3 regions of the Paenibacillus sp. VCA1 genome follow, and region 1 is predicted to be linked to each of the others. Evidence: riboswitches for the same ligand, from Rfam matches in the RefSeq annotation. Region 1 holds a riboswitch; each other region holds the start of a gene.
What was found. Region 1 has a riboswitch for cyclic di-GMP ahead of RJP21_RS00540 (response regulator). Riboswitches for the same ligand answer to the same signal wherever they lie in the genome.
Positions count from the first base shown of each region.

Region 2: linked by a shared signal. The riboswitch ahead of RJP21_RS18260 (S-layer homology domain-containing protein) and the one ahead of RJP21_RS00540 (response regulator) in region 1 are both predicted to bind cyclic di-GMP.
Region 3: linked by a shared signal. The riboswitch ahead of RJP21_RS06935 (non-ribosomal peptide synthetase) and the one ahead of RJP21_RS00540 (response regulator) in region 1 are both predicted to bind cyclic di-GMP.

Region 1 covers NZ_JAVLSX010000001.1:109,144-120,003, reverse strand. Annotated here, with positions in the region: gene RJP21_RS00560 (protein phosphatase 2C domain-containing protein) at 139-996, opposite strand; gene RJP21_RS00555 (S-layer homology domain-containing protein) at 1,332-5,816, shown strand; gene RJP21_RS00550 (FtsW/RodA/SpoVE family cell cycle protein) at 5,961-7,277, opposite strand; gene RJP21_RS00545 (PadR family transcriptional regulator) at 7,278-7,607, opposite strand; cyclic di-GMP riboswitch class I at 7,881-7,980, shown strand; gene RJP21_RS00540 (response regulator) at 8,089-9,228, shown strand; gene RJP21_RS00535 (GNAT family N-acetyltransferase) at 9,397-10,173, shown strand; gene RJP21_RS00530 (hypothetical protein) at 10,323-10,860, shown strand, end outside.
Region 2 covers NZ_JAVLSX010000007.1:350,890-361,749, reverse strand. Annotated here, with positions in the region: gene RJP21_RS18295 (helix-turn-helix transcriptional regulator) at 89-958, opposite strand; gene RJP21_RS18290 (DUF4386 domain-containing protein) at 1,056-1,778, shown strand; gene RJP21_RS18285 (MarR family winged helix-turn-helix transcriptional regulator) at 1,989-2,282, opposite strand; gene RJP21_RS18280 (MDR/zinc-dependent alcohol dehydrogenase-like family protein) at 2,777-3,034, opposite strand; gene RJP21_RS18275 (spore germination protein) at 3,251-4,792, shown strand; gene RJP21_RS18270 (Ger(x)C family spore germination protein) at 4,799-6,013, shown strand; gene RJP21_RS18265 (GerAB/ArcD/ProY family transporter) at 6,249-7,346, shown strand; cyclic di-GMP riboswitch class I at 7,833-7,923, shown strand; gene RJP21_RS18260 (S-layer homology domain-containing protein) at 8,012-9,529, shown strand; gene RJP21_RS18255 (ArsR/SmtB family transcription factor) at 9,763-10,686, shown strand.
Region 3 covers NZ_JAVLSX010000003.1:43,067-53,926, reverse strand. Annotated here, with positions in the region: gene RJP21_RS06970 (glycoside hydrolase family 38 N-terminal domain-containing protein) at 1-1,239, shown strand, start outside; gene RJP21_RS06965 (YhbD family protein) at 1,609-2,247, shown strand; gene RJP21_RS06960 (hypothetical protein) at 2,250-2,966, shown strand; gene RJP21_RS06955 (cytoplasmic protein) at 2,999-3,739, shown strand; gene RJP21_RS06950 (MDR family MFS transporter) at 3,764-5,293, shown strand; gene RJP21_RS06945 (hypothetical protein) at 5,404-5,559, shown strand; gene RJP21_RS06940 (4'-phosphopantetheinyl transferase family protein) at 5,606-6,352, shown strand; cyclic di-GMP riboswitch class I at 6,516-6,616, shown strand; gene RJP21_RS06935 (non-ribosomal peptide synthetase) at 6,720-10,860, shown strand, end outside.

The DNA.
Region 1 (10,860 bases):
TCCGCAGGTTCCGATCTTATTTTGTTTTATTATATCGATGGGAGAAAATCCGGAATAGCCCCATTTCATCAAAAAAAGGAAAATAATTCATTGGGGAATTGGTATTTAGATTTTTGGGGCAGCCGAAGAGTAGAACCTTTAAAACCTGATCCAAATCCCCGTTTTATCGTCCGATCGCTTAAAACGAGGGTAACGGATGCACTCCGGATCGTCTTGTTCCAAATCCAGCAGCCACTTTGCATAACCCTCCAAGCCTTCCGCAACGACACGCCGCAGCAACCTTTCTTCCGGGCTTCCGGTCTCGTCCTCCTGTACCGGCCACGGCTGCGGATAAAACAATCCGTCCGTCGCAAGCAGCAGACCCGCAAGTCCAATCCGGTTGATTTTGCCGTATTCCAAATAGTTATCCGCATCCGGTAAACCGTTAATCACGGAATATCCCTCGGGGGTGTTCATTTTCTCCTTGTTTTGAAGCAGCCTGGATTTGACCGTGTCCCAAAGCTCCTCTTTCGTATGTATGCCCTGCTCGATTCCTTGCTTCCAAATCGCCAGCGATTCCTCTCCGATATGGGCAACCTGATCCCGCGTAAGGACCCGTACGGAGCCGTCCCTGTACGTGGCGATCACCATGCAGTCTCCCGCCTGAACGTATTCGATATGATGCTCATGAATACGGATCGCCGCCAGCGCGGCGGTCCACAGCTCGCTTTTGCGGTCCGTCCGGATGCCGCATGCCCGCATTTCCTCGCCCAGCTTGGCGTTCGCCTTTTTCGCATGAGTCTCGAGGTCATGGCCATCTTCTACCCCCAGTTGATCAAAATACTTCTTGATCAGCTGCGAGGCAAGCCTGCCGCCGGTTTCGCCGTTTGCACTCCGGTAAGGAATGAGCGACGTCGCCCCATCGACAACCCCGTATATTTGCAAGTCTTGACGAAAAATGACGGCGTCTTCGTTCCACTCCCCCACGCCTTGAATCGAAATATGCCGAAAGTCCATGAGAATTTCACCCTCCATCCTCGTTGTTTATTGACCGGGTTGCTGCAGCGATTCGAACAACCTTTTCGTCTGCTCCGGATCCTTTTCGTTATAGTAAATCGTAACATCTTCAAGCTGGATTCGGATACAATTGCTTAAGCGGAATTACGAAAATATTCAGAAAACATTCAGAAGCATCATTTACATTTAGGGTTATGCAATAAATCTTCGAGAAAAAGGATCATTGCGTTCATAGAATGATAATTCCAATAACCTGCCAGAGATCGAAAAAATGCTGTGCCGCAATGACCGGACCCGAAGGCACAAAAAAAATCATAAGGAGGAAAGAGAACACCATGTTTCAGGCAGTCAAAATAAGGCCGCTTTTTCTCGTCATCTGCATGCTGGTTGCGACGCTGCAGCCGATGACGGCGGCGGTTCACGCCAGCCCCGTCGACAAATGGGTCACCTATAAGTTCGACGATTTCGGCAATGCAAAACAGGTCGGTTTATTTGAATTGAACGGGAAAGCGCAAATTACAAAAGACTCGAAAAACCGGCAAATACTTCGCCTAACTGAGGCTAAAAGCAACCAATTCGGCACCGCCTTCAACAAAAACCTCATTGCGGCCGGCAATCATTATTCCTTCAGCACGTTCTTCAAGTTCCGCTTAAACGGAGACGATCACAAAACTTCACCGGCAGACGGCATTACGTTTACGGTTCAAGCCCAATCGAACAAAGCCGGCGCAGTCGGCCAAGGCATCGGTTACGGAGGAATTGAGCCAAGCTTCGCCATCAAATACGACACCTACCAAAATGGCGGCAAACCAACTTACGATCCTTCCGACAACTACATCGGCCTTGCCGTAAACGGCAGCGTGAACAACACCAACCCTAAATGGTATACAACCCAGCTGAACAACATCAGACTCTCGGGCGGTCAGGATTTGTATTCCTGGATCGACTACGACGGCGTGAACAAGGTCGTCAAGGTCTACCTCAGCCAAGGAGAAACCCGGCCTTCGACTCCTGTCCTCGAGACGCATGATATTGACCTCGATGACATTTTCAAGGGATACCCCGGCGTATATGCCGGATTCACGTCGGCGACGGGCGGATCCATGGAAACCCATGATATCATTTCCTGGTATTTCACCAACTCGCTCGATCCGGTCGACGTAGGAAATACCGATTATGTGTACAAGCAGGCGCCTACGGACGTCAAAATTCAGTTGATCCCAACAGGCGATCCCGGAAAATATGAGGTCATCGGAACAGCGCTCGACGTCAACGGCGATCCGGTCGAAGGAGCTCCGATGCAATTCTATTCCGAAGAGGGCGTTCTGGCCTCGCCTTCCCAGTCGACCGACGCGTCCGGAAAAGGCAGGACGATTTTGGACTTCGGCACCGCTGTTCCAGGCGGGGAAATCAAGGTCACCACGGTCGGAGGAGCTTATGCCTCCATTCCGAAACCTCCTGTCCTGGAAGCAGGAAAATCACCGGATACGGCTACGACCTTAACATGGAGCACCGTCACGGGCGCCACCTATTACAACGTGTATAAAGACGGCAGCCTGCTCAGTTCAAACATCCATGTTCCGACCTACACCCTAACCGGTACGGATTTGGACGACAAATCCACCTATACGGTTTCCGCCGTTTTCCAGAACAGCAACGGACAATATACCGAAACCCTTCCGTCCAATCCGGTCGTCATCGGCCTGTATTTGAATCAAAAAAATTATGAGCTGAACACCAATCCCGCCAAACCGAATTACCAGCAGCAGACGGTAGTCACTTCGGTATATACGGGCGGTACGCTCGACGTAACTTTGGACGGTACGACTTTTAAAATCAAGGATTCTTCCATAGCGTCCGTTGATAACGAAGGCAAGATCACGGCCGTCGGTGCAGGAACAACGGTCATCGAAGCCACGTATAAGGACAAAACCGTACAAGCCGTCATCAACGTCACGATCGACGCCCCGGTCATGAAAGCCGAAAACGTCACTTCCACGGGCGCCGAGCTCATCTGGAATGAGGTTCCGGGCGCACAATCCTACAATATCTATGACGACAGCGGCAAACTTGTAGCCAAAGGCATTAAAGACAACCAATACGCATTGACGGGATTGCAGCCTGGATCGACGCAGTCTTACACCGTTAAGGCGGTCAGCAACGGAATCGAATCCGGGCCTTCCGCCCCCGTACAAGTCCAAACACTGGCTTCGGGCCTGCGCGATCTGCTGATCGATCCGGCAAGCGTCACCCTGCAACCCGGAGATAAACATACGCCCAAAGTAACCGCGATTGCATCGAGTGACGAAAGCATTCGAGATGTCACCGGAAAAGCGATCTACGTTTCTTCCGATGAGAAGGTTGCAATCGTCGACGCAAACGGCGTCGTTACGGCGGTCGCGCCTGGAACGGCTGTCATCACGGCAACCTATGACGGTAAAAGCGTCACCGAAACCGTCTATGTGCAAAACGAAAAACCGGCTTATACGCTGGATCTCGGCGTGTCTCCGGACCATGTGCTGGCAGACGGAAAAACATCCGTGACCGTGTCGGCCAAAGTGACGGATTCCGAAGGCAAGCCTGCCGCCAATGTGCCGGTTGAAATTACCCTTGAATCCGGAAAAACCGATACAGTGATAACGAACGACGAAGGCATTGCCGTTTGGAAGTATACTCCGGATCCATTAACCGGTAATACGCCTAAACACGACACGATCACTGCGAAAATTTCGGATAACGGCAAAGATATTCAAAAAAGCGCAGCCATCGATTATTTCCCTGCCGCAATTGACGGATTCATTACCGATCAGGTAACCGGCAAACCGATAGCAGGGGCGACGATCGTCGTCAAAGCCGATTTCAACCAAGACGGTGTGATCGATTTTGCGACGGAAGTGACAACAGGCAGCAACGGTTCATACCAAATTGCTGTACCGCGCGGAAATTATGCGTATACGCTGGAGATCAAAACGCCGGTTCAGGTTGGTAACCAGCAAGTCACGTTGACTCAGACAAAAACGGTCAATGTGGGCCCGATTCAGCCGGGGCAAATCGTTAAACCGGACAACGCGCTGAACGGACAGCTGTTTGTCGCTCAGGCAGCCAACGCCTCTTCGGCTACGACCCTTGGCGCTCTTCTCGGAGACGGCGAAGGCTACGCGATCATGAAAAGCTTGGACGGCAGCGGCAACGAGCAAAAGGTTCGCATCAACGAAGACGGAGCGTTCTCTCTGAACCATGTGGCGCCGGGCAAATACGAAGTGTCCTATCAGCTGAAGCTTGCGGACGGCACCATACTCGCCGGTCCTTCCGCCATTGTGAACGTGGATATGACCAAAGAAGGACAAACAGGCATCGTGTACTCCCTGATCGACCCGTACGGCGTCGTTACCGATGCCTCGACAGGCAAAGTGCTGGGCGGCGCGGAGGTACAGTTGTACTGGGCGGATACGCCTGCCAATCAACGTAAGGGGCGGGTGCCGAATACGCCTGTATCCTTTCCGGCATTGGCGGGATTAACCCCGAACCAAAACGCCAACCCGCAGTCTACCGACAGCGCAGGCCAATATGCCTGGATGGTATATCCGGAAGGCGATTATTACATCATTGCAAAAAAACCGGGCTACTACACGTACGATTCCAGACAGGCCAAACCTAACGTGCCTGCGAACGGATCGGACAGCTACATTCAAGACGGCATTATTTACGTAGGCCAAAGCATCGTCGCTTTCGATTTTGCCATGCAGCCGCTGCCTTCAACCGGAACAAGCTCCGGATCGGGTTCAGGTTCAGGTTCGGGTTCTGGTACAAGCACGCGAAACCCAAGCCCTTCGCAGGGCGAAGTATCCCTGAACTTGTCCGTTGACCAAAAACAGGTTAAAGAAGGCGGCCAATCGACCATTACCGTTGACTATAACAACTCGACGGCATCTGCCGTTAACGGGGCGGTCATTCAGGTGACTATTCCCGAGGGAGCCGAGCTTGTCGACGCGGGCGGCGGAAAGGTTGACGGCAAAACCGTAACCTGGAACCTTGCCAGCTTACCGGCCGGCGGCAAGGGAAGCTTCAAAATTGCAGTTAAATGGGGAACGATCAACTCCGAGCAGGCGCAATATGAAATTGCCGGCCAGCTCTTGTTCGGCGGCAACAGCAAAAAAGCTTCAGCTCAAGTCCAAGTGTTTTCGGACCGGTTCGGGCAGCTGAAGCATCAACGCTACATTCTCGGTTATCCGGACGGCAAATTCCATCCTGCCGGCTCCCTGAGCAGAGCGGAGCTTGCAGCGATCGTCGCCCGGCTGTCGGATCAAACGACAGGCAGCCCGGCAACGTTCAAGGATATCCGAAAAGGACACTGGGCGACAAACTACATTCAGATCGCCGTATCCCAAGGCTACTTCAAAGGGTACGCGGACAACACGTTCCGGCCGGATGCTCCTGTGACGCGCGGCGAACTTGCTTCCGTGCTGGCGCGTTTCCTGAAGCTTGACCAAGCGACGGCCGTCAACCGCCACTTCTCGGATCTTGACGGCAGCTGGGCCGCTTCGTCCATCGAAGCGCTGTACCGGAACAATTTGCTCTCCGGTTACCCGGACGGCACGTTCCGGCCGAACCAAAAGATTACGCGGGCAGAAGCCGTAACCTTGATCAACAAAGCATTGTATCGCGGACCGCTCACAGGCCTTGATCCGCTATTCCCTGACGTAAGCCAAAGCTTCTGGGGCTTTGGGGATGTGCAGGAAGCGACCGTATCCCATGCATCCGTCCGTGACGAGCATGGCGCGGAGGTTTGGAAAAAAAACCTTACGGATAACGTGAAATAAAGGATTTGCGAGCAGTCCGATCTCACGGCTCAAGGAGGCGGCATTGCGCCAGCTCTGCGTAGCCGTCAAATTACACACTACAAGCCCTCCCGCTTCCGGTAACGGAGGTCGGGAGGGCTTGTCTATGTTCAAAAGCACCCCGTGTCAGTGCCTTGGCAACGCTCCTTCGGCCGCCCTCGGGATCATATTTTTCCGCCGGAAGACCGACAGCAGCAGCCCAACGGCTGCAAAATCAAAGACTTGCATCATATTGCTGTATCCCATAAAGGGCAGCACTTCACCGACAATAGGGACGATGCCAAGGGACATGAGGATCGGCCACAACATCCGGATGGCGAAAAGGCTCGTGAACCCGATCAGGATTCTCTTCGCATATTCATCTTGGATGAGGGCGTTCATTTTCCAGAACCGGGCGATAAACCAAACGACCAGTCCCGCGATGAGTATGCCGAATCCCCAGCCGAAGCAATAAATCAGATACGGGAACAAGGAGTCGCCGTACGCATAAGGGAGCGTGTCAAGCCGCGCGGCAAAACCATGTCCGAACCAGCCTGCGGAATGAATCGCCGCTTTGGTTTGTATCAATTGATAGCTGTCTTCCCACACCGGATATAGGTAGGCGTGAAGACGATGATATAATTGCCCGACTTGGGTAAGGGCAAATATGTATAAGGACAACAGCGGAAGGGCCAGCAATAGAAACTGGATACCGTTCCTTTTGGTCATCCAAGTCAGCACGAAAAAGGACGCCAGATAGATGCACCCATAAAACCAGGAAAACCCTTGGCAGAACAATAAGACGGGAATCACTCCCCTGCCGATCAGCTGAAAAAGATGTTCCACTCCGCGCCACTCTTTGGCCTGCTTCATCCCCGCCAGCGCCAAGATAAGAATCGGAAGCGAGATCGCCATCATATTGACGCCAAAATTACCGAACGCAAGAAATACTTTCCTTCCATTAAGATCGATTCCTTCATATAAAGTAAACAACATCAGAAGTAACATCCCGTAAAACAGCGTTGCGGAGTGTTTTTGTATTTTTCGGTAATCGACAAAATAAAAGGCCATCAGGCAAACCATGCCCATAAGGGTAAACAGTACTTTTCTCTCGAAAAGCGCACCGCCGAATTGAGGGTACATTCCCGATTGCTGGACGGTAAATACTCCGAAGATGCCTATGAGCGCCATAACCGCTATAATAACAAGGATCTTCCATTCTACTGCCGGCTTGTGCGCCCGGTGCAAGTTGCGTCCAATCTCATTCGGGTCCCCCATCTGGCGGACCGCCTCCGCGGCAGCTTCTTCTTCCGGCATTCCTTTCCCAAGCAGAATCTCCATTCGGTCAGCTACATGGGACGAAAGCTCCTCGCGGATATCCGCATGCAGTTCCTTGGCGCGAACGTGTTTGCATACTTGGTTCAAAAAGGCGGCAATAACCGCATGTTCTTCAAGCTGACGCACTTATGTTCCCTCCCCTATGACCCGGTCCACCGCGGTCCGGAATTGTACCCACTCTTGCGTTTTTTCTTTTAATTGACCCCGGCCCTGATCCGTAATCCGGTAATACTTGCGCTTGCGCCCCTCATGCGTGCTCCAATAGGCATCCAACCAGCCTTCGGCCTCCAACGTATGCAGGATAGGGTATAACGTTCCTTCCTTCATGGAAAATACCCCTTCCGAACTTCGTTCGATCTCTTTGATCAGCTCATAGCCGTACATCTCTTTCTTGTTCAACACCGTGAGCACTAAAATAGCCGTGCTGCCTTTCAGCAGCTCTTTATTGATTGTCATGGCAGTCTCCTCAATACATAGATTTACGATGTATCGTAATGCTATGTATATGAGTATATGAAAATCACATTCGGAAATCAAGAGCTTTTGAAGTTTTTTAAGTACTGCTGGCGGCAAGGATGTACTTATGCCAACTCGTATTACCTGATCTTTATTGCAAGAGGCGGCGGAGATTTTCGTCGTAGTCCGAACGATCGGATCAAGTTCAGAAAATATTCAGATGCTTCCTATATACTGTCTCTTGTTGCTCACTTCTTCCTCAAATATATGCTCGCACGATCATGGCAAACCCGCTTGAAAAACGGGGACGCAAAGCTATAGGGGCTAAAGGATTTGCCATTGAAGCAAATGTCCATGCCAGCCAGCTGCCGAATGCGACGGAAATCTCCGTCTTATTCAGCATGCCATGCTGCTTGACGGAGTTTTTTTTCTTTTTCCTTCAATCCGGAAGGAAGGCAATACGAATAAAGGTGGAATCAGGATGAGGGCTTTACTAGTCGACGACGAGCCGTTAGCTCTGGAATATCTTAAAAAGAAGCTCGAATACGATATTGGCGGCGTGAACATCGTAGGTTTATGTTCCAACCCGTATGATGTGGTCGAAACAGCGGTAAAAGAGCGGCCGGACGTCGTGTTTCTCGACATCCATATGCCGGAGATGAACGGCCTCGAGCTCGGCGAACAATTGCAGGCGGCCGTTCCCGGCGCTGAAATCGTTTTTGTGACGGGTTACGACCAGTATGCCGTACGCGCTTTTGAGCTTTATGCGCTGGACTACATTATGAAACCGGTGCGAATGGACCGTTTGCGCCAAACGGTTCAGCGCCTGCGGGAAAGGCTGCAGCAAGACCCTGAAATTTCCGAAAAAAACAAACCGCCGCTTTTCCTGTGCTTCAACCAGCTTCGGTTCAAAATGCCCGGCAGGGAGCCGCAGGCATTGAGATGGCGCACAAGCAAAGCTCAGGAGTTGTTCGCTTATTTGCTTCACCACCGCGAGCGAACGGTCGATCGCGGCACGCTGACCGAGCTCCTGTGGCCCGATTTTGATGTGCCCCGGGCGACGCAGCAGCTGTACACGACCATCTATCACATCCGCCAAACCCTGTCCAAGGCAGGTCTGACGATGATCCGCATCATCAAAGGAGAACTCGAATCCGGATATCGCCTGACCATCGGGGGAGCCCGAGTGGATACCGAGGAATGGGAGCAGCGGCTCAAGCAATTGGATGCCGTAGACGTCACGAACGTGGATGAACACGAGCAGGTCATGGAGCTGTTCGAAGGGAACTACTTTGGAGAGTATGAATACCTGTGGGCCGAATACGAACGGGAAAGGATCCGGCTCTTATGGCTGCAGCACGCCCAACATCTGGCCGAGTTTTATATCGATCACGACAATGCGAAAGCGGCGATTCATGTCAATCTTCGCATCCAAAGAAAGCTGCCCGACCGCGAGGAAACCTATCTGACCCTGATGAAACTATACGATGCCTCCGGCGACCAGGCCGGCGTGGAAGAACAATATTGGCTCCTTGCGAAAAGGGTGCAGGAGCTGGAGCTCGCCATTCCCCCAAAAATCCTGGAATGGCATGCACGATGGAAGCAGCGGCATGTTCATTAATTGCAGCAAACCCCCGAACGCTTCGTTCAGGGGTTCATGCCGAGCCTGTTTTCATCGCTCCAGCCAGGAGGGAACAAAAGAGGTGTTTGGCGGACATGCGGAGAACTTTTCATGTAAGATCCACCTTCTAGCGTTGGCGATCAAATAAAACATTTGAGGTGCATATCCATGAGTTGTGTTTCTAAAGCATGCAATCGACGCGACATCGCCCATTCCATCCAAAAATACGTCGGGGCGCTAAGCTCTCCGATCGATTCCTTTTTGGAACAACGAATCCTGGATTCCGATTTTTATGAAATCAGCCATCTTGCCGCGCCCGCAGGATATTACGCCGTGAATAGCGACCACTGCCTGACGCAGTTTTATTTGGACCCTCCGTACATTGCCGAATCCCAAGAGATTTTCAACAACGTTATACGCCATCATCACGTGCAATCCATGCTGGTTCCCACATGCGACGAGCTGTTTTTAAGTTTGGCCCTGGACCTTGAGGTCAAGATCGAAAAACAGGCTTATTTTTTCCAGGACGCCAAAACGAACATCCCGGCCGACAAATTATATCCCCACGGGGAATTTAAAGCTGCCGTTGGCCGGGATGCTGCTAACATCGCAACAATGTGCCAGGACTTCATTGGTAAAGTGGAGGAGCGCATTGAAAACGGGGAGCTGTTCACGTTTACCCAAGGGGGGGTTTTGCTTGGAATCGGCATTGTGGAACGCAACAAACTGCTTGACGGGTATGGGAGTCTAGGAATGTTTACGAACCCGTCGCACCGAAACCAAGGAATCGGCAGAACGATCATCCATCACTTGAAGGCATGGTGTTATGACCACAACCTGGTCCCGGTCTGCGGGTGCTCGTATGATAATGCGCCTTCCAAACAAACCTTGGAAAGCGCCGGGATGGCGTCCAAAACCCGATTATTGAACATCAACATCCTTTAAAGCCGCGGATCGATTTCCCGTTCCTGAAGGGGTTACGTTAAAAGGCGGATGGCGGAAGCTTCGACGAAGGCGCTGGAGCGGTACGGGAAAGCGAGTAAGAGAGAAGAAGTTTAAGTAGCAAAATTTTGAAAGACAGGGGGAACTCGTGCGTGTCCAAAGCAGAGAAACGTTTACGCGAGATTGAAAGCCAACTTGATGAGGCGATGTACAATTTGCCGATTTATAAAATCAACAGAGATAAAGCGCTGCAGTTAGTTGCTTCCCTATATGAATCTTTGGAAATGGCACTCCAATTGCAAGTGGTACGAAGTCAAGATCACCCGGAGGCGTTATCCGAAGCAGAAAAAAAATCAGAAAGTTTAAAGGGTGCCTTGGCCACAGCTATTCAGCATATCAATAACATCTGCCCTGAAACGGAAGGTGAGAATGGAGTAGGGCAGCCGGCAATAGATCAATGTATTGAACTGCTGGGTACTTCTAGCCTATACCAATATGTGGAGGTGAATTATAAAGGGATTCGCCCCGGAATATTATCCCCCTCTATCGAAGAAGACTCGCCAGATCAGATTACGATTGCTTTTCGCCCCGTTGACGATAAAGTCCAACGTTATGAAATTATGAATGAGATACTGATCGAAGAAAACTCGAGGTTGTATCAAGATAGAATGTCAGCCATTAAACAAGCAC
Region 2 (10,860 bases), on a different contig from region 1:
ACCCGTTATGTTATTTTATTAGCAAGAAAGTAATGATCAAATTCGGAAACAGAAAGGAGCAGACAAAAATGAAAGGCGGGCCGCGATCTTACACATCGGAATCGGTAGGAAGTTTCTTGATTGGTGCATAGATATGGTAGGTCGAATCCAGTTGGTGGACGTCATCAAAAGCTTGAATGAGTTCAATATCCGTTTCTGCCGTTTCTTGCCTGGAAATCTTCAAAAATCTGGCATAGTCGCTTTTCAGTACATCCCCAATGTCAAGCAGATCGCCGGAATAGTTGAATCTGGCACAAAAAATCCGTGGCACATCAACCGTGAAATAATAAGGTTTATCAATTTCAATGCTGCTTGGGATTCCGAATAGAACCTTAAACCGAGGTGAATCCGGCTGACAGTTTGAATAGATGACATAACAGGGGCCATGTATGGTCTCATCAATCTGACTCAGCAGCATTTCCGAATGTGCACGGATCTTCTCCTTATAATCATCATGGGCTAAATCCACTTCAAATGCGATCCCGCTGATTCGGGTTTCTTTGAAGTCGGTCAGGGTGAAATCCGTGACGATATCGCCGTTAATGTTTTTTACAGGTCTATTCACGACTGTAGGTATGGGGACCGGAGAAATGGCTGCCATTCCTGTTTTTAAAGTGCTTGGAGCAACTCCGTATTGTCGTTTGAAAGCACGAGTGAAGGAGGCTTGCGTCCCGAAGCCCAGATGATAAGCAATATCGGTTAGAGAACTGTTTTGGATTTGAATTAAGGCTAAGGATGCGTTCAATCTTCTGGAAAGGATGTATTGGTTTAACGAACAGCCCACCATAGCGGAGAACAGCCGATGAAAATAGTATTTGGACATGTTAAAGGCATTGGCGACGGATTCCACGGTTAAGGGCTGCTGTAAATGGTCCTCGATATGGATCAAGGCACGTTCGACGATTTGGTTATGGTCCATAATACCTCCGGATACCAAGTGTTTGCAGGTCATTATTATTCTAAGTGTTCAATACGTCCATCAGCAATAACATTATGATCCTTAGGAGGAAAAAAAGATGAAGCAGGACCGAAGAAATGCCATAATACTGGGAATTTTTTATATCCTTGCTGCAGTGACATCCATTATAGCGGTTGTTTTGTATGGGCCGGTTTTGTCTGAATCATGGCAGACGGCCGTGGCAAACGGATCGGAAACGAAGATCTTAATCGGCGTATGCAATGACCTTTTGCTTGTGGTGACGGCTGTTGGTACAGCAGTGATGCTGTTTCCCTACGTTCGGCATTGGAATGAGCATCTTGCATTAGGGTACCTTTGTTTTCGATTTATGGAAGCCGTTTTTATTGCGATTGGTCTCGTAAGTATATTGGGTTTGTTACAACTAAGTTCGTATAATGATACGGCTGACTTCGCCAGTAAAACCAATGTTGAGCCAATGGGGCTGCTGCTGCAAGCGATTTACCGCTGGACGGCGATGTTGGGTCCAAATCTCATGTTGGGCGTCAATACAAGTTTGTATAGTTATTTGCTTTATCGAACGGGCTATGTGCCTAAACCGCTCGCGATCTTCGGAATGGTAACGGCGGTAATGGTTTTTATAGCAGGTTTGCTGCAAATGTTCGGGATCATCGGACCCTATTCGGCGGTAAAAGGACTGATGGCGCTGCCTGTAGGCGTTTACGAGATGAGCTTGGCAGTCTGGCTCATTGCGAAGGGATTTCATGGGGAGACCCTTGCCAAATTGAGAATGAAAGCAGCTTCTTCGTCTATAGCAAAATAATCGCGCGGAAGGTTTTTGACCGTCAAGATGATCGGATGCTTTATCGTTTGATGCAAGTTTTAAACCCTTAAGAGAATTTCATAATACCCGTTTTATAAAAAAACATGAAACTGCGCAGAAATGACGATGCGCAGTTTTAGGACAGTTCCGGCTTACCGGGGCTGTCCTTTTTTCTTCTTATTCCGCAGTCAGTCGAACTTGTTCAACGAATCAGACATTTGTTTTTTCCTCCGGTGTCCAATCCTCCAATGCTTCACGCATGATACGCTGACGGGTATGGTTAATCATTGAAATGAGTTCCTCCCCGTATATTGTCAATTCTGACAAACGAATCCGAGAATCTTCACTTGATGGATAGGTATGAACCAATCCGGCTTTTTCTAACTTGTCAATTTGTCGACTAACGCTCGAGTAATTTTTCCCTAACATAGCGGCCAAATCACCAACACTGGTCGTCTGGAGATGCCCGATACCAACCAAAACACGAAAGGCTGCGGCTTCCAAATGAACGCCGGCCTTGGCAATTATTTTCTTATCGCGATCCGGCCGATTGATAATAGAAACTAAATCAATTAGCGCTTTAAACTTTCATTTTCCATGTATTATCTCACCTTTACTACGGGACGGGGCGTCACTGGCGCATGCCAAGCAGCTTCGAAATCTTCTAGAGCAAACTCCTATGTGGAGATTGTTATCTTCCCCGCAGCTGCTATTCAAATGCAATGGCTTTATCAGCTTCAAGTGCCTGCAACTTCGATTCGTTGCGTCCAGTCACAATGATCTTCTCTGCTCCCAAGTGTCTGGCAATCTGAACTGCCAAGCTGCCGGATGCTCCGGTGGCGCCGTTGATCAAAACAGTATGGCCCGATTTGAAACGGGACCGAAACATTAATGCAGCCATGAAGACATGGCTGGATTGGCGATCGCAGCGGCTGTTACATCATCGATACCATCGGGTAAACGAACAATCAACTTTTCATTTACCATTGTTTGTTCAGCTAAACTACCATATGGTGAACAGGCAGCGCAAAGTATACGCGAGACCCCTCCTCCAAAGTACCAACACCGTCAGCACCGGCTACGATCGGGAAGTTAAATTCTGATGAGTAATGCATACTCATTGAGCGGTATTTACTAAATCGACTTAAGGCTGCTGCCGAAACGTTAATCAAAACTTGCCCGCTTTTTGCGACCGGCGAATCCAAATGACCAAATACGGGGATTGAACCCTTTTCCTTTACAATTACTGCCTTCATCGACAATCCCCTTCTTTCATTTAAAATAATGTGCATTTTGCAAATAAAATAACATAACGCAATTATGTGCAAAATGCACGCTATTTAATGGAAAATGAAATTGCCCGATGAGCGAATAAAGAAATGAAAATGTTATTTTTGGTAAAAATAACAGGAAGAGAAAACAGATGTCAATCATGAGAAATGGACTTCACAGAATAGGCTAGGTGATCCGTTATGAATAAACGGTCTTCATTCTCAAAAACAACCGATGCAAATTCTTCATCCCATACGGCGCTAGTTCCATCGCTTGAGCGGAACGTCGAATCGCTGAAAAACATTTTGGGCGAGGCCGACGATGTAGTGTTTCGCTCCTTCCGAGTAGGCAAGGAGCTTGAGGCACAACTCGTTTACATTCCAGACATGTCGGACAGACTGGAGATCGACAACAACGTTCTGAAGCCGCTTATGATGATGACCGATTCGGAACCCCTAGATTTTTCAACGCTAAAAAACAGGATTTTGCCCGTCGGATCGATTGAGGAGCACACTGATGCCCATGAATGCGTGAGACAGTTGATTAAAGGTTATCCTTTGCTGCTGCTGGAGGATTGCAACCGGGGACTGCTGCTGAAGATCGCCAAATGGGATAAACGCTCGGTGGAAGAACCGCAGACCGAGACGTCGTTGCGGGGGCCGCGTGAAGGGTTTACCGAATCGATTTCGACCAATTTGTCGCTCCTGCGGCGAAAGGTCCAAAGCGTCAAGCTGAAATTAAAATCGTTCCGGCTTGGCCGATATACGGAAACCGAGATTTATATCGCTTATATGGAGGGCATTGCAAAGCCGGATCTAATTCAGGAGGTGGAAAACCGCCTGAAACGTATTGATATGGACAGCCTTTTGGAAACCGGATATATTGAAGAATTTATGGAGGATGATCCCTACTCGCCGTTCCCTCAACATCAGTTTACGGAACGGGTTGATATCGCCGCGGCCGGATTGATCGAAGGCCGCATCGTCATCCTAGTCGACGGTACGCCTGACGTGCTGATCGTTCCCGTAACGTTCGTAACGCTGCTGCAGGCGGTGGACGACTATTACAATCGCTCGTTATATTCCAGTTTGCTGCGGATTCTTCGCTACTTTTCACTGTTTATTTCCCTAACGCTTCCGTCGGTGTACGTTGCGCTTCTGACTTTCCATCAAGAGATGATTCCGAACAAACTCCTGATGAGCATTGCTTCCTCGCGGGAGGAGATCCCGTTTCCAACCATCGTGGAAGTGTTAATAATGCAGCTTGCATTTGAGGTGTTGCGGGAAGCGGGGCTTCGTCTTCCGCGGCAAATTGGTTCTGCGGTAACAATTGTCGGCGCGCTCGTTGTAGGCGAGGCGGCGGTATCCGCCGGTCTCGTATCGGCACCGATCGTGATCATCATCGCCTTTACGGGCATCGCCGGATTTACGGCCCCGCATTATTCGCTGGAGTTCTCGGTTCGCCTGCTGCGTCTCTTGCTTGTTTTGGCCGGAGGGCTGCTCGGGATTCTTGGCGTCATGTATGGGCTGATTGCCATAGCGGTTCATTTATGCACGCTGCGCTCTTTCGGCGTGCCATACATGTCCCCGATCGCGCCGTTTGTGGCGAGCGATATGAAGGATTCGGTAGTTCGAACCCCTTGGTGGAAAATGATCATGCGCCCGAGATATTCGGCAAAAAGCAACCGCCGGCGCCTCGTACCGGGACAGCGGCCGAATCCGGGGAAAGGGGGCGAACATTGAAACGATATGCGAAAAAGTAAACCGATAGCTGTCATGGTTCAACTGGGCAAGCGGCTGCTGCCTTTAGTGGCGGGAGCGGCCATCCTGACTTTGACAGGCTGCTGGGACAGCGACGAAGTGAACAGCTTGGCCATCGTTATGAGCGCGGGTTTTGATCGGACGGAGGACGGAGACATTGAACTGATCTTGGAGATCGTCGCGCCGGAACAGAAGCAAAGCGGGAAGCCTCCAAGCGGGGACCAAAAGAAAGGGGACGGAAAAACGATAATACGCTACGCCGTCGGCGATACGGTGGCAGATGCGCAGGGGCGGCTGCAATTCAAGCTGCCGCGCACGATTTATTGGGGGCAGCTTCAAGTGCTGGTTGTCGGGGAATCGCTTGCAAGGGACGGGTTCCGAGAACAACTGGATTACCTGGTGCGGGACAATGAAATCCGCCTGCGGGTTATGCCCTTTGTCACTCACGGAAAAGTCCGGGAATTTTTCGAATCGCCTTTTTTGTTGGAGCAGACGAAAGCGGACTTTCTGAAGGGTGAAGCCGCGCGCGTTTTTCATAAGCCGTTGACGATAAGTCGGCTTGTTCAGCGTTTAAGCACCAATGACAACGCAGCGATCCTGCCCTTCATTGATGTCCCGCAAAAAGGAGGGGATGGAGGTGGGGAGCCGTACATCAAGGGGTATGCGGTCTTTAACCGGGGACGTATGGTCGGAACGATGACGGGGAATTCGTTTTTCGCTGCAAAGTGGGTGATGAATCAATTGAAAAACGATGTCCAAACCGTAGACCTCGGGATCGGGTCTCCCTCCCGGGTGACGTTCATAACCATCGCTTCCAATTCGCGTTTGATTCCATCCCGGAAGAAAGGGGAGTGGCAAATGATGATCCGTGTTGATTCGGAACTGAGTATGATCCAAAATACATCACGTCTGAATATGGCCGATCCAGCAAATGCCCGCTTACTAGAAGCGGCGGTGGCAAAACGTATTCGGGAGATGGTGAAACAGTCCGTTCATGATGCTCAGCGCATGCACGCTGATATTTTTGCTTTCGGGGAAGCGATCAACCGCGAAAATCCCCGCGGATGGAGCAAGCTTGAGCCGCATTGGAAGAGTTACTACCCTGGGATGGAAGTCCGGGTGGAGGCCGGCGTGAACTTACGCCGCATCGGTATGAACAGCACCCCCCTTGGACAGCAGCAAAAGGAGCTTACAAAACCATGATTTGGCTGAAGGTTGCGGGGATATCGCTAGTCGTAGCTCTTATCGTAAGTTTCGAGTGGGCTCGTCTGGACAAAAGCAGCGTCCGTGAACGCGGGACACTCGTGGCCATCGCTGTCTTTAGCTGGATATCCGCTCTGCTAGTCGTGTTATTTCCGGAAATGCCAGGCCCAATCCGATTGATTGAGTGGCTCTACAGACCATTTTCCGGCTTATTAAGTTGATGAGGTGTTTGCAGATGGTGGAAAAAGGGAAAATATCTTCAGGACAATTGGCGCTTCTACTATATTCCCTGATGGCCTACGACGGTCTGCTGCTGATTCCCAAAATTGCTGGGGAGGCGGCGGGTCGGGATTTATGGTTGTCGCCCATTTGGTCGCATCTGGCCGGAATATTCTTCGTGCTGGCCATGCTGCGGCTCAACCGCATGTTTCCGGAAGAAACAATTATCGGGTACAGCAAGCGGATTTTTGGAAAAATACTGGGAAAAGCGGCGGGATTTGTCATCATATTTTACGCCGCTTATCTGACAAGCGTTATTTTACGAATTTACAGTGATTTCATTTCCTCCGTCTTTTTGGAGAATACCCCGCCCCTCGTCATCTCGGGAGGTATTATGTTTCTTGTAGCATATGCGGTTAGAGGGGGTGTAGAGGTGCTTGGCCGGTTGGCGCAATTGTTTCTTCCGGTTACCATCGTTGTGTTCGTAATACTGAGCGTTCTCACGATCCCTGAATGGGCCGTATCGAATGCTTTCCCGATCATGGGAAAAGGTCCGGTACCTTCGCTTAAGGGAGCCATCGTTCCATTCACCTGGTTCTCCGGGTATCTTTTGTTGGGATTGTTTTTTCCGTTATTGTCGAGTAAGCGAAGGGCAGCGTTATTCGTAATGGCTGCCTGGTTTGGAGAAATGCTCACACTTGCAGCGTCCGGGCTTGTATCCGTTTTTCTTTTTGGCGAGTATGCCGGTACATTGAACTATCCGTTTATCGAAGTCGTCCGATATATCGGACTCGGTGAATTTTTTCAGCATATCGATGCCTTGCTGTTAGCTGTATGGCTGCCAGGCACGTTTATCGAATTGTCCACTTATCATTACGCAGCCGTGACAGCCATTGCCGAATGGAGCGGACTCAAGGATTACCGGGCGCTCGCCTTGCCGCTTGGACTTTTGTCATTGATCGCGAGCTTATGGGGCCTTTCCAGTGACGTCGAGTTTGAACGTTATTTGTCGACGAGTCACATATGGTTCGATTTCTCGTTGCTTGTGTTCGGGCTGCTCCTCTTCCTGGTAGCATGGATCCGTAGCAAGCTGCAGGCGGCAAAAGGCGGATAGGGCGCTGATGAGAACGCAACATGATTCGGCGAGCAGAACTGTGCAGTTTTTAAAGATTTAATGCCAAAATCCACTTTAACTCATCATCTTAAAATCCTGCGGGAGGCGGTGTGTCTAAACTAAGAATCGATGTGTCCGGTTTGATGGGGGTCGTCCTCAATATAAAACCGGAACTCATCAAGCAGGAATTTTGAGGAAAATGACAAAAACTCAATGGGGCAGCGTAAGAAAATTTCAACTGTTCCATTAAGCTTTTTGTGCTTCATGCAATTATTGCTATGAGTAAAGGTATTGCGGACAATAGTATGATACAGCCAACTTAGCATGTAAACCCATTTTGAGCCTTTGGGTCTGCTGCTTCAAGGTAGAAGTTTTATTATTTCCTTTTGAAAATACATCGAATATACTGTTTATATCCAATCATTTTCATAATGCCGCTTTTGTTTAATAACCCATTATGAAATGGATTCATCAACAAATGAATACAGACTTTTGGGGCAAACCGGTTGAAAAGCCGGGACGCAAAGGCATGGGTCGTCGATTTCGTTCATGGAATACCGATTGCCAGCCTGCATTACATATGTCTCCTAAGCAAACCTCCTTATACAAGGTGGTTTTCTTTTGTTGATCGACAACGATCAAGAGTAGCAGAGAGGGATGAACGAATGAAGAAATCTTTGAAAGTGATGTTAACCGTACAGACTGCGATAACCTTAGGGATGGGCGGTTTATTTGCGCCAGAGCTGCATGCGGATCGTCTTACGGCCAAGGTCCCTTTTGCGGACATGAAATCGCATTGGTCGGCAGACAGCGTTGCTTGGGCGCTCAGCAAAAACATCGTACGCGGCTATGAAGACGGCACGTTCAAACCGAATCAATCGGTAACGCAGGCCGAGTTTTTGTCCATGCTCATACATAGCTACAGACCGGATGCCCAGAACGGTTCTCCCAGATGGGCAGAGCCTTATTACATGCTTGCCGAATCCTTGAATTATCCCGTAAGCTCTTCAGACATCAAAGCACAAAACCAGCCGATTACGCGTCTCCGTGTGGCGGAGCTGATCGCCTCGGCGGAAGGTATGAATTATGAAGGCGATGATGCCATCCGGTTTATGTACGGCAAGGGGCTAGCCAAAGGCGAGGGCGGTCAGCCGACCATCACCAGCTTTAACGGTTCCAAGACGCTGACGCGTGCCGAGGCGGTTCAGTTTATCAAAAACTTGTCGGATCACGGATCAGGTGAAATGCACGCAAGACCGGCAACAAGTTCGGACACGAGCAAGCTGCCGGACATTCCGTTCGGAAATGAAAAGGTCGCAATTGAAACAGGAAAAACTCAAAATCAAAATACAATGATCCCCGTATTAAAGCTGGATGACAAACCCATTGCTTTTAAAACAAAGCCGGTTGTTCAGAACGGAATCGTCTATTTTCCGATTGAAGAAGTATGCGCTGCATTTGGAATAAGTTATCAAGAAAATGCCGACGGCAGGGTGACGACGACAAACGGAATCGAAACGAATACATTCAGAAGCGGCGAAGTCGATTCCTTTATCCATAATAATCCGAAAAATCCGGTTTTAGGGTCCGAAGAGATTCCGCTCGACGGGCAAAACCCGATGAAAAAAATCAACGGCGTCTTTATGATACCGGCGGAGTCTATAGAAAATCTTTGGTTTGCCGTAAATAAGGATGCGAAAAAATATGCCGACATGATGGTTATTGCCAACGGGCAAGAGGATCAAAGCGAATTGAAGTTTTATACCTACAAGCAAAACGTTCTCACATCCTCGGAAAACATGGATGGCACAAACAAGCGTCCGGGCGGTGACGGCGGGTTTGAAGGCGACGGTAAAGTAAACAAAAGCATATGGGTGAAAGAGTATGCTGAGCCAAGCTTGGGGACAAACGTGTACGCCACCTGGAGATGGAGTTACAAAGACGATCTTTTTTACAAATTTAAAGAGGTCAAATTTACCGGGTCGATCGTGAACGGCACCGCCTTAGGCATGTTAGAGTTTAGCGGGGATATAACGTATTACAAGGAAGATGGCCGCGAAGAACAGCTCAAACCCGCGGAATTGCAAGACATAAAGCTGCCTTACAAAAACGGGGACATCCTAATGACATGGAACGACCTGCTGAAGTTGTTTTCAAAACATAACATTATTCTGCCCGATTAATGGTTTACTGCATGGAAAAAGCCGCCTCGATGCGGCTTTTTGAGCATTTATCACGGGGGCAGGAGTCGAAGTTCAATTTTTTAGGATACGATTTACTGTTTATGATTAGAGGATTGATGTAAATTGAAGCGTCATTATGTTTTTATTGTTTTAATACAATATTTCTGTACATATACGTGATTTATTGTTTATAATATTGTAAATAAATCAATTCACAGGAAGGTGACATCCCGTTGCTTGAAGTTTCCATAAATGATTCCGAACGATTGGTTAAGGTAGCGCATGCACTCGGCACGCATACAAGGGTCAATATCATCAAATTGCTGTTGGACAAACCCAATCTCAATATTCTTGAAATTGCCGAAAAGCTGGATATCCCCGTTTCCACTGCCGCCAACAATGTCAAAGTACTGGAAGAGGCCGAATTGATTGTAACAGAACTTCAACCGGCAACTCGAGGGGCTATGAAAGTGTGCAGCCGGAATTTTGACGACGTTCGTCTCATTTTGAATCCGGGTGCTTACGATCCGAATACAACCAAAGTCGTAGAGATGGAAATGCCGATCGGACACTTCAGCAACTTTGACATTGTGCCGACTTGCGGCATGGCAAACACGTCAGGCATGGTATTTCAAGAGGATGAGCCCGTCAATTTCTATCTTCCGGAGAGCAGGACGGCTGAAATCATCTGGTTTCGGAAAGGTTGGATTGAATATCGTTTCCCAAAAAAGCTGCCTGCGGGAGCGCAAATCCATACGCTCGAATTCTCCCTGGAACTTTGCTCGGAAGCTCCGAACTATAATAATGATTGGCCTTCGGAAATTACAGTATGGGTGAACGAGGTTGAGGTTGGCTCGTGGATATCGCCGGGGGATTTTGGCGACCATCGAGGCAGGCTGAACCCGTCGTGGTGGTATGACAACAGCACGCAACACGGTTTGCTGAAGATCTGGTCGATTGACCTGACGAAGAGTATGATCGACAAGGAGAAATGCTCCGATATTTCGCTTCATGATCTCCGGTTGGGTGAAAAGCCGTATATTACGCTCAGGATCGGAATTAAACCGGATGCGAAGCACCAGGGCGGAATAAACTTGTTCGGCAGAGGGTTCGGCGATTATGAGCAAGGAATTATAATGAGAATGGAGTATAACTAAAGCGATACCTATTAAGTTCCAGATGTTTTGTGACAACAAAGCAATCTGGTCTTTTTTTGCTTAATAATCCAATATTATTGAAAGAAAGCGTTGACAATTCATGTTTTTCTACTTATTATCTTGTTAATAAATGAAATAATTGAAATAAAACAATTTATATAGATTGAACTAAAG
Region 3 (10,860 bases), on a different contig from region 1:
GTGCAGCGCGCTTTGGGCGGGTCTCTGCTTCATCCCGGACGCCCCTTCCGTTACCGGGTGGCCAATACGGAGCGGCATGCATTAAGGCAGCTGGCGGATTTCGAATGGGACGGCTTCGAAAACGAACGCTTCAAGGACGGCATGGAAGTGGTTGACGAAAGCACGGGGCAGGTTGTTCCCCACCAACCTGGCGTTCAGTGCGCCACGGTTGATGTGAATCTCATGTCCGGGGAACGGAAGCAATACCTGATCCGTCCCGCCACAACGCCGCCAAAGGCAAAAACGACAAGCAACGTCAAGCTGGTCGGCGCCGATACGGTGTACGACATCGAGGATATGTACCCTTCGGGCGAGGCGAAGGACGCATGCGTCTTTTCGCAGCATGGCGCTGAATCCCCGTATGTGAACATCCGCTGGAACGAAGAAGGGATCGTATCCTGGGTCATCAAAGAAACGGGAGAGGATCTGATACGCAAAGACCGGAAACACGGCGCGTTTACGCCTGTATATGAAGTGACTCCTGCGGATGGCCCCGTGAATCCGGGAAGCATGTATGCCGTGCGCAGCGCGATGGGCCGAAACCGCAAGGGGATGAACGTCCAGCGTTCCGCGGGTCGGCTCACGAAGGCCAAGGCCGTTTCAAACGGCCCGTTGTATGGAGCGGTGGAGCTGCAGTTTGAAACGCTCGGAATGAGCTGTTATTCGGTATTTCTGAAGCTTCATGCAGCGTCGAGCCGGGTCGACGTCTCCGTTCGTTTCCACAAGGACAGCGTATGGGAACCGGAAAACGTCTATATTTCATTGCCGTTTACTTCCGGAATGCCGCAAGCCGAAACGTTGTGGCTGGATAAAGCCGGAGCGCCCGTCCGTCCGTGGATCGACCAGCTGCCGGGAACGCTGCTGGACTACTATTGCATTCAGGAAGGACTGTCCTATGTAGGAGAAAACCGTGCCATTATGATCGCCGCGCCGGATACGCCGCTCATGCAGTTAGGATCGCTTGAATACGGGAAACGGCTGCTTCATACGCAGCAAAACGAGGAGACGGAACGCCACCTCTACGTGTGGGCCATGAGCAACTATTGGGAAACCAACTTTAAGGCGACGCTGGGCGGGTTTTACGAATTCCGCTATTTCATCGAATGGAGCAAGGACGTCGGGTCGGCGGAAGAAGCGATCGGCCGGTGCCGGGCCCTGAGTGCCGGGGCTGTCGTGTGGCGGACGCAAGCGGACTCATAACATCGGATCGCCAAAATATATTGTAAGGTAGGATTTTGCAAACATCCCAAAAGGTTTTCAATCCAGCGCATATAGAGCGGAGATCGGGACGGTTTCGTTCGCTCGTATACCGGCAGCCGGTAGCGATGGGAGGCGATGTTTGCAGCGTCCTGCGGGCAAGTGGAGCAGAATTCATCATTCTGCTCTTTGTTTTATTTTCGGAGGAGTTCCCTATTTCGGGCGGACCCCGCCGGTACCGAATCGTTCGTTTGAAGCTATCCTTGCTCCTTGGGTTTTAATTGCCGCGATCCGGCAAATCATAAAAAATGTTTTAAACCCATTTACAACGTAACAATGTTATGTTACATTATGAGGCGAGGAGGCGGTGTCATGAACGAAGAGGATCTGATTTCGAAAAAGGAACTGCTGGAGCTGACGGGGATCTCCTACGGACAATTGTACCGCTGGAAGCGCAAAAATTTGATTCCCGAAGAGTGGTTCGTCCGCAAGTCGGCTTTTACGGGGCAGGAAACCTTTTTCCCGAAAGATAAAATCATGCAGCGAATCGAACGCATTAAAAATATGAAAGACGGCCTGTCGCTGGATGAGCTGGCGGACGTGTTTTCCCCAAGCTCGAACGTCCAGTCGATGTCTTCGGCAAAGCTTGTAAAACGTAACATTGTTACAAACATTTCGCTGGCTTTGTTTGAGGAAGTGGCCGGGAGCCAGGAAACGCTGCCCTTTAACGACATTTTGACGGTGTACGTGCTGCAGAAGCTGCTGCAGGGCGGGGATATTACAAGGGATGAAGGCCGGATGCTGATTGCCGTCATGCGGGAGCATTACGGAGCGCTTGCAGCCAAACCGTGCGAGCTCGCACTCGTGCGGAAAATGGGAGTCCCGCTGCTGTTTTTGGCGGAATCCGCGGAGCATGTTTATTTCGACCAGGAAACAAAGTGGATTTTTCGGCTGCCGCTTGCGGCCATCATTGAGGAATTGAAACTGAAATTAAACGAAACGGAGGCATGAGGATGGAAAGAACAGAAATGCGCATTTCCGGGATCGGCAATTCGCAAGGCGGATATTATTCGCATGTCAGGGTGGACGGCATGGCCAAAATCAACGGGGACACCGACTGCATTTCCTTCGACAGCAACGGCACGTTAACGGTGGAGGGATCGCTGCAAAGCGAATCCGTCACGATGAACGGAACGGCGAAGATCGAAGGCCGGGCCAGCGCGAACCGCATGATGTTGGATGGGCTCGTGACCATTAAGGATCAAGCCGTTTGCCATGAAACGCTTTCGGCCAACGGACGTCTGTCGATCGCGGGCGGGCTGATCGGCGAGAAGGTTGAAATCTTCGGCAGTTTGAAATCGGGCGGCGGCGTGCAGTGCGAAACGTTTAACGTTCACGGCGGATTCAATATCGACGGTTTGCTGAATGCCGGAATGATCGACGTCAAACTGAGCATCCCCAGCAAAATCAAAGAGATCGGCGGGGATGCGATTTCGGTGAAACGGTTCAAAAAAGTAAGCGTCCTCGAGCAGTTTGTTCCGGCGTTTTCCGCCCGGCTTCAGGCGCAGGTCATCGAAGGCGACGAAATCGACCTGGAATATACGGAGGCGGATATCGTCCGGGGGAATGTCGTCCGCATCGGCAAAGGCTGCAAAATCGGCCGCGTGGAGTATAAAGACCGGTTGATTCGGGAAGACGATGCGACGATCGGAACGGCTCATCAGATGTAATATGTGTTCATATAACAAGGAGGTACAAACATATGGCTATGAACGGAAATCCAAACGGAACCCGCGGCGATTTGAAAATTACCGGGAACGCCCAATCGGGAGGCGGTTTCTTCCGCAACGTCAAAATCACGGGAGATGCCGTCATCAATAACGATACGGAATGCGAAATGTTCAAGTGCCTGGGCGGTTCTGAGGTGAAGGGATCGTTACGGGCGGGAAGCGTATCCTGCAACGGCACGCTTAAGGTTGCGGGCAGCGTAAGCGGCGGAAGCGTCCGGACGCAGGGCGATCTGCGGATCGGCGGCGACTTGGCGGTTCAAAGCGTCTCCATCTCCGGCGAGTTGACGGTCGGCGGACGGGTATCGGCGGAAAAGGCGAAAATTACGGGGGAACTGCGCGCGAACTCGGATTGCCAGATGGAAGAGCTGTCTGTCCGGGGAATGGTCGACGTAAACGGCATGCTGAATGCCGAGCAGGCGGATTTCAAACTACACGGGCACAGCCGGCTGCGCGAGCTGGTCGGAAGCCAGATCACCGTCAAGAGAGGAAGCGGCATGTCTCTTCTCGGAAGTTTGTTCATGGGATCGGACGGCGTGCTTACGGCGGAAACGATCGAAGGGGATACGGTCGTGTTGGAAAACACCAAAGCAGCCGTAGTGCGCGGACGCAGCGTCACTATCGGCGCCGGCTGCCGAATCGGGCTGGTGGAGTACAAGGACGATCTCAAAAAGGACAGCGAAGCGGTCGTTTCACAGTCCGTCAAAATCGGATAATTTGGGGAGGGGCAGAACATTTTTATGGCTGCTGTGAAAAAGAACAGGCTGGGATTCATCGTTGCCGGGCTTTTGCTCGGCATTTTGATCTCGGCCATCGACAATACGATCGTGGCGACCGCCATGGGAACGATGATCGGGGACTTGGGCGGGCTCGACCAGTTCGTTTGGGTGACTTCGGCGTACATGGTGGCCGAAATGGCGGGTATGCCGATTTTCGGGAAGCTGTCGGATATGTATGGCAGGAAAAGGTTTTTCATTTTCGGGATCGTCATATTCCTGATCGGCTCCATGCTGTGCGGTACTGCGCATTCGATTACGGAGCTCAGCATCTACCGCGCCATTCAGGGCATTGGGGGCGGCGCGCTCATCCCGATTACGTTCACGATCATTTTTGACATTTTTCCGCCGGAGCAGCGCGGCAAGATGTCGGGGATGTTCGGCGCGGTATTCGGCATCGCCAACCTGTTCGGTCCGTTGATGGGGGCATACATTACGGATTACTGGCATTGGCGCTGGATTTTCTATATTAACGTCCCGCTGGGGTTGATCGCGTTTTTCCTCGTCGTATTCTTTTACCGGGAATCGCATGAGCACTCGCGGCAAAAAATCGACGTCTGGGGTGCGGCAACGCTTATTGGCTCCGTGGTCAGCCTCATGTTCGCGCTTGAGCTCGGCGGCAGCAAATATGCGTGGGATTCTTTCGCCATTATAGGGTTGTTTGCGGCGTTTGCCGTGCTGTTTATCGTCTTCCTGCTCATTGAGCGCAAAGCGGCCGAACCGATCATTTCGTACGACATGTTCCGGAAAAGGCTTTTCGCCGCAAGCAGCGCGGCTGCATTGTTTTACGGCGCGGCGTTTATTACGGCGGCGGTGTACATTCCAATTTTCGTCCAGGGCGTCATGGGAGGAAGTGCGACTAACTCCGGACTGATACTACTTCCGCTTACCCTGAGTTCGGTTGTCGCTTCGCAGGTCGGGGGCATGCTTTCCGCCAAAATGACGTTCCGCAGAATCATGGTTTTTTCGGCCGTCGTGTTTTTGCTCGGCATGTATTTGCTTGCCACCATTACGCCTGACACGTCCCGGACCTTACTCACCCTGTATATGATTATTACCGGTTTCGGCATCGGCTTCTCGTTTTCCGTGCTCAGCATGTCGGCCATCCAGGGGATGGAGGCTCGGCAGCGCGGCTCGGCGAACTCGACCATTTCCTTCCTGCGTTCGCTTGGGATGACGATCGGGATCACGATTTTCGGCATCATTCAGCGCAATGATTTCAAGAGCCAGCTGACGGAAAAGCTGGGAGACGCGGGAAAAGCGATGCCTGCAAGCGCCGACCCGCAGCATTTGCTGTCGCCCGAGACGAGGGCGCTCATTCCGCAGCCGGTCATGGAAAAAATCAGCGCGGCGCTGTCGCTTTCCGTCGACCATGCATTTTTATGGGCGCTGCTCCCGGTATTTTTTGCCCTGGTATCGGTGTCGATGATGGGAGCGGGGCGGATGCAGTTCGCCAAAGGGCCTTCGCCGGCGTCGTCGAAATCGAAGGCATAAGGGATCGTTGAACTTATTCTCCATTCCGGTTATTGGTTTCTGGTCGACAAGGGCTCCGGATTGGGTAATACTTGAATAAAATACGGTCAACAGTAGGAGGCTGGTCAAGGATGAAGGTTATCATTACCCAAGAGGAAGCCGTGGAAAAGGGAATTTGGTCCGAAGTCATGGGCATGTTCGGCATGGATGACGAAGATGAGGTGTGGCCGGCCGAGGAATTTATTTTGACCGAGGAGCAGGCGCGCAAGCTCAAACTGATTCCTTGACGGGACATGGCGACGATCGCACGGGAGCGGCAGAAATACGAAGAAGGTGGAAGGCATCGCAACGATATATACCGTAAATCTTAAAGATTGGCAGGATGGGGCGCATATTCGGAGGCTGCTTGCCTACTTGCCCGACGAGGTAAGGACCCGGGCCGCAACATACAGGTCGGAACGGGATGCGGACCGCCAGATCGTTTCGGATGCGCTGAAGCGGGTGGCGGCTTGCATGGAAAACGGTCTTCGTCTCAACGAGATCGAGCTCTTCAGGGATGGTTTCGGAAAACCATCCCTGAAGGGCTTTCCGGACTATTTTTTTAACGTGTCCCATTCCATGGATTGGGTGGTGTGCGCCGCAAGCGCAAAAGGAATGATCGGCGTTGATGTTGAACGCGTCGGCGGCGCCGAAGCGGAAGCAGCCGAGCTGTGTTTCACACCGCGGGAGCTTGCGGAATGGAAGATGCAGCCCCCTGAGAGGAGGGATGCTTTCTTTTATGAGTTATGGACGCTCAAAGAAAGTTATGCCAAGGCCGTCGGCCAAGGGCTTTCGATCGGATTATCTTCGCTGGAAACGATCCGGCATCAAGAGACGGCGCATATCATGCGACAAGGCCGGGTCGATTCCGGGCTGCGTCTGCGGCTTGTTCCGCTGGACCCCGACTACAAGTGTGCCGTCTGCATGCCGGCCGACGAGCGAACGGTCCAATGCCGCCGTTTGTTCCCGGACGAGATGCTGGCTTGCATGAAGTCGTTTGACGGTCATTCAGACAGCGATGTACGGCGCATCTTCCATTGATAACCTATGGAATTTCCCATAATTTCGGGATATAGACACTTATATTACCTCTTTATGGAAAGATCTAACCTGTACTTTATATTTAAACATGATATATTTAAAGTGTATTTTCAGATATTTCATTTTATTTTCTGTAAAATCTGAAATATTGTACTTTGAAAACTCAAGCTAAAGGTAAACCTGCCGAAAGTCAGGGACACAAAGCTAAAGGGGCTTCGAGCGTCAAGATTCCCGATCTTTACGCCATGCCAGCCAGCTGCCGAAGATGTTTTCGCAATCGAAGCAACTCTACTCTCGGCAAGTAGAGTTTTTTTGTTTTTTATTTTTTAACGATCCAAACCTATGAAGAAGCAAAGGAAAGATGAACATGACGGTGCTAACAACTGGAAAGTCGAATTTGGATGAATGGAAATGGTATGTGAACCAACTCGAGGAACGGACGATCCTGCGCATTCATTCCGGAAAGGCGTCCATTCCGATGCTGAAGGTAACGCATCCTTGGCCGGAGGAAGCAGGTCGGAATATCCGCCAGGCATGCGAAACCGCGGGGGTTGATCCGAGCGCGCTGCTAAGCGCGGCCTGGAGCGTTCTCCTGATCCGGTATTTGCGGAGGGAGGAGGCGGCGTTTGCCGTGATCGGTTCCGCGGAGCGGGCGTACCCGTTCATTGCGAAAGCGGATGGGGCGACATCGCTCGGAGCGCTCGTGACGCAGGTATCCTCCGCCATGGCCGAGCATGAGTTGAAATCGTCGACGTTCGGGGAAATCGCCGCCCTATGCGCCGGCTCTGATGAAGGATCGGCTGTGTGCAATACGGCCGTTTTGACGGGTGACGGCTTCCGACATGAGGAATTGCAGGGGAAATTTGATCTGGCCGTCTCGCTGAACGGGGAACGTGCCGGCGGTTTCGCAGTTTGGTATGCGGACGGCGCGTTTTCGGACGAATTCATTCGCCGGATGTGCGTGCATCTGCAAAACGTCATGACCGCCTGGGCCCAAGCTCCGGACATGACGATCGGCAGCGTTCGGCTGCTTGCGGAAGATGAGGAAGCGCTGTTGGCCGGTTGGAATCAAACGGCCGCTTCGGCCGGATTGGACCGGACGGTCCACGGATGGTTTGAGGAGAATGCCCGAAAAAATCCGGATCGGGTCGCCGTGGTTTACAAAGGCGAATCTTTGACTTACGGCGAGCTGAACGAGCGGGCGGACAGATTGGCCCGGATATTGGCACGCAAGGGTGCGGGCCGGGAACGAATCGTCGGCATCATCGCGACGCCGTCCCTTGAAATGATCGTCGGGACGCTGGGGATCTTGAAATCGGGAGCGGCTTATATGCCGATCGACCCCGCCTATCCGGCCGACCGCATTTCATACATGCTCGAAGACAGCGGAACGGAGCTGCTTGTCACCGAGCCCAAGGTGAAGCTGGACGGACAAGTCCGCTTCCAAGGCGAGACGGTCTGCGCGGCGCAGGCATCCGTGGATACAGTTCCTGAGGTGGCTGCAGGCGTCGAAACCCTAGAGGCCCGTGAATACCCGGGACCGGATGATTTGGCTTACGTGATCTATACGTCAGGTTCGACGGGCCGTCCGAAAGGCGTGACGGTCGAGCATCGCTCGCTTGTCAATCTGTGCGCGTGGCATATCCGGGAATTTAACGTGACCGACCGGGACCGGGCGACAAAATATGCGGGTTTCGGCTTCGATGCCTCCGTATGGGAGATGTTCCCGTATCTGGTGTCGGGTGCGGCCATCCACGTCATTCCCGAAGAAATTCGGCTGGACTCCGGAAGATTACATACATATTTCAAACAGAACGGAATTACGATCAGCTTTTTGCCGACCCAATTCTGCGAGCATTTCATGACGCTGGACCACCCGACGCTGCGGGTCCTTCTGACGGGAGGGGATAAACTGAAGACGTTCAGCAAGCAAACGTACGACCTGTACAACTGCTACGGACCGACGGAAAACACGGTGGTGACGACTGCCTATAAGGTGACGGAGCTGTCGGCGAACATTCCGATCGGCCGTCCGGTCGATCATGTGAGAGTTTACATCGTGGACGCCTACGGCCATCCGCAGCCGGTCGGCGTCGCCGGCGAGCTGTGCATCGCCGGAAAGGGGCTCGCGCGCGGTTATTTGAACCAGCCGGAGCTGACGATGCAAAAGTTTGTTCCCGGAGGCACAACCGGAGAAGAACGTTTGTACCGCACGGGCGATCTGGCGAGATGGACGGAGGACGGCGTCATGGAGTTCCTCGGACGGATCGACCATCAGGTGAAAATCCGCGGCTTCCGGATCGAAACGGGCGAAATCGAACATCGGCTGCTGCAGCATCCGAACGTGTCCGAAGCCGTGGTCATCGATCTCGAGGACGCCTCGGGCGCCAAATATTTGTGCGCGTACGCAGTGGCGGACGGAGCGTTTTCTTACGGCGAGATGAAGGCGTTTTTGACGGAGCAGCTGCCGGATTACATGGTGCCTTCCAAGCTGGTGATGCTGCCGGAGCTCCCGTTGACGGCCAACGGCAAAGTCGACCGGCGCGCGCTTCCGGCACCGGAAGTTTCATTCGATGAAGAAAACTTCGAAGCGCCGGTGGGCCAACGTGAGGAAGAAGTGGCGGCATTATGGGGCGAAGTGCTCGGACTGGCCCGCGTGGACGCATGCGAATCGTTTTTCACGTCGGGCGGGGATTCGCTGAAGGCCGTCCTCCTGCAAGCCAAGCTTGAACGGCAATTCGGCATATCCGTCCCGGTGACGCTGCTGTTCGAGCGGCCGACGGTCCGCGGGCAAGCCGAATGGATCGAGCAGGCGGTTCGAAGCGCATCTTCAGAAAACGAGCATGCGGCAGGGATCGAGCTGGCCGACACAAGCAAGGATCGCATTCTCAAAGTTTCCGCGCGCGACAGCTATCCCGTCGCATCCGCCCAAAAAAGGCTTTACTTCATCGAGCAGATGGAACAGGTCGGCACCGCCTACAATGCGCCGTTTGCGTTCCGGATCGAAGGGAAGGTCGACGAGCGGCGTCTAGAACGGGCATTCCGCGCGATGATCGCCAGACACGATGCCTTCCGCACATCCTTCCAATGGGAAAACGAAGAGATCGTACAGCGGCTGCATGACGAGGTCCCGTTCGAGCTCGTGCTGCAGGAAACGTCGGAGGACGGCATGCATGAACTCATTCAATCTCTTATCATGCCGTTTGACCTGGCAAAAGCGCCGCTCATGCGGGCATGGCTCACCCGCTATGGCGATGGGGACCGCTGCGTGCTGCTGGTCGATTTCCACCACATCGCCGTCGACGGCATTTCGGCGAACGTCTTTTTCGATGAGCTGTCCCGTTTGTACCGGGGCGAATCGCTCGAGGATCCGGCGATCGGGTTTGTCGATTTTGCCGTGTGGGAGGCGGAATCGTCCCAAAGACAGGCAAATGGAAGTCAAAAAGCTTATTGGGAAAAAACGCTGTCCGGCGAGCTTCCGATCCTGCAGCTTCCGACCGACCGGGAACGCCCAGCCAAGCAGAGCTTTGCGGGAGACACGGTCACGCTGAGGCTTCAAGCGGAAGATGCAGCCCGCCTGAAAAAATTCGCGCTCGACTCGGGCGTTACGCCGTTTATGGTGTTGTTTGCGGGATATCATGCGCTGCTTTCCCGGTACACGAACCAGGAGGACATCATTACAGGCGTTCCGGTTGCGGGGCGGCTGCGCGAGGAGCTTCACGCCCTGATCGGCATGTTCGTCAACACGCTGCCCGTCCGCTGTTATCCGGAGAAGCGCAAACCTTTCATGCAGCTGCTTCAGGAAGTAAAAACGGCGCTGCTCGAAACGTTCGAGCATCAGGATTACGAGCTGGAGGAGCTGGTGCGCTCCTTGAATATCCCGCGCGATCCAAGCCGGAACCTGCTGTTCGACACGCTGTTCGTCATGCAAAATACGGGCAAGCTTGAGCTTTCGCTTGAGGGAACGGAAACATCCCTTTATCCGTACGTCCACCCGATTTCGAAATACGACCTGATGGTCGATTTGACGGAGGAAGAGAGCGGCATCCGGATCGATTTGCAGTACTGCACGGATTTGTTCGAACGGGAGAGCATTGAATCCTTTGGAGCCCGTTTCCTGAAGCTGTTGGACGATGCGATGGTTCATCCCGGCAAAATGCTGTGCGAACTCGAGATTTTGAGCGAGGACGAACGGGAATTCCTGGTCAAAGGGCTGAACGCAACCGATTCCGCTTACCGCGACCAGATGACGATTCACGGGTTGTTCGAGGAACAGGCCCGGCGTACCCCGGACAAACCGGCGCTTGTTTTCGGCACGCGCAAGATGTCCTACCGCGAATTGAACGAACGCGCCAACCGGCTTGCTTACACGCTGCGCGCCAAAGGCGTCGTGCCGGATCAGGTCGTCGGGCTGATGGTTGACCGCTCCTTCGAGATGATCGTCGGACTGCTTGCCATTCTCAAGGCAGGCGGCGCCTATGTGCCGATCGATCCCGAATATCCGCAGG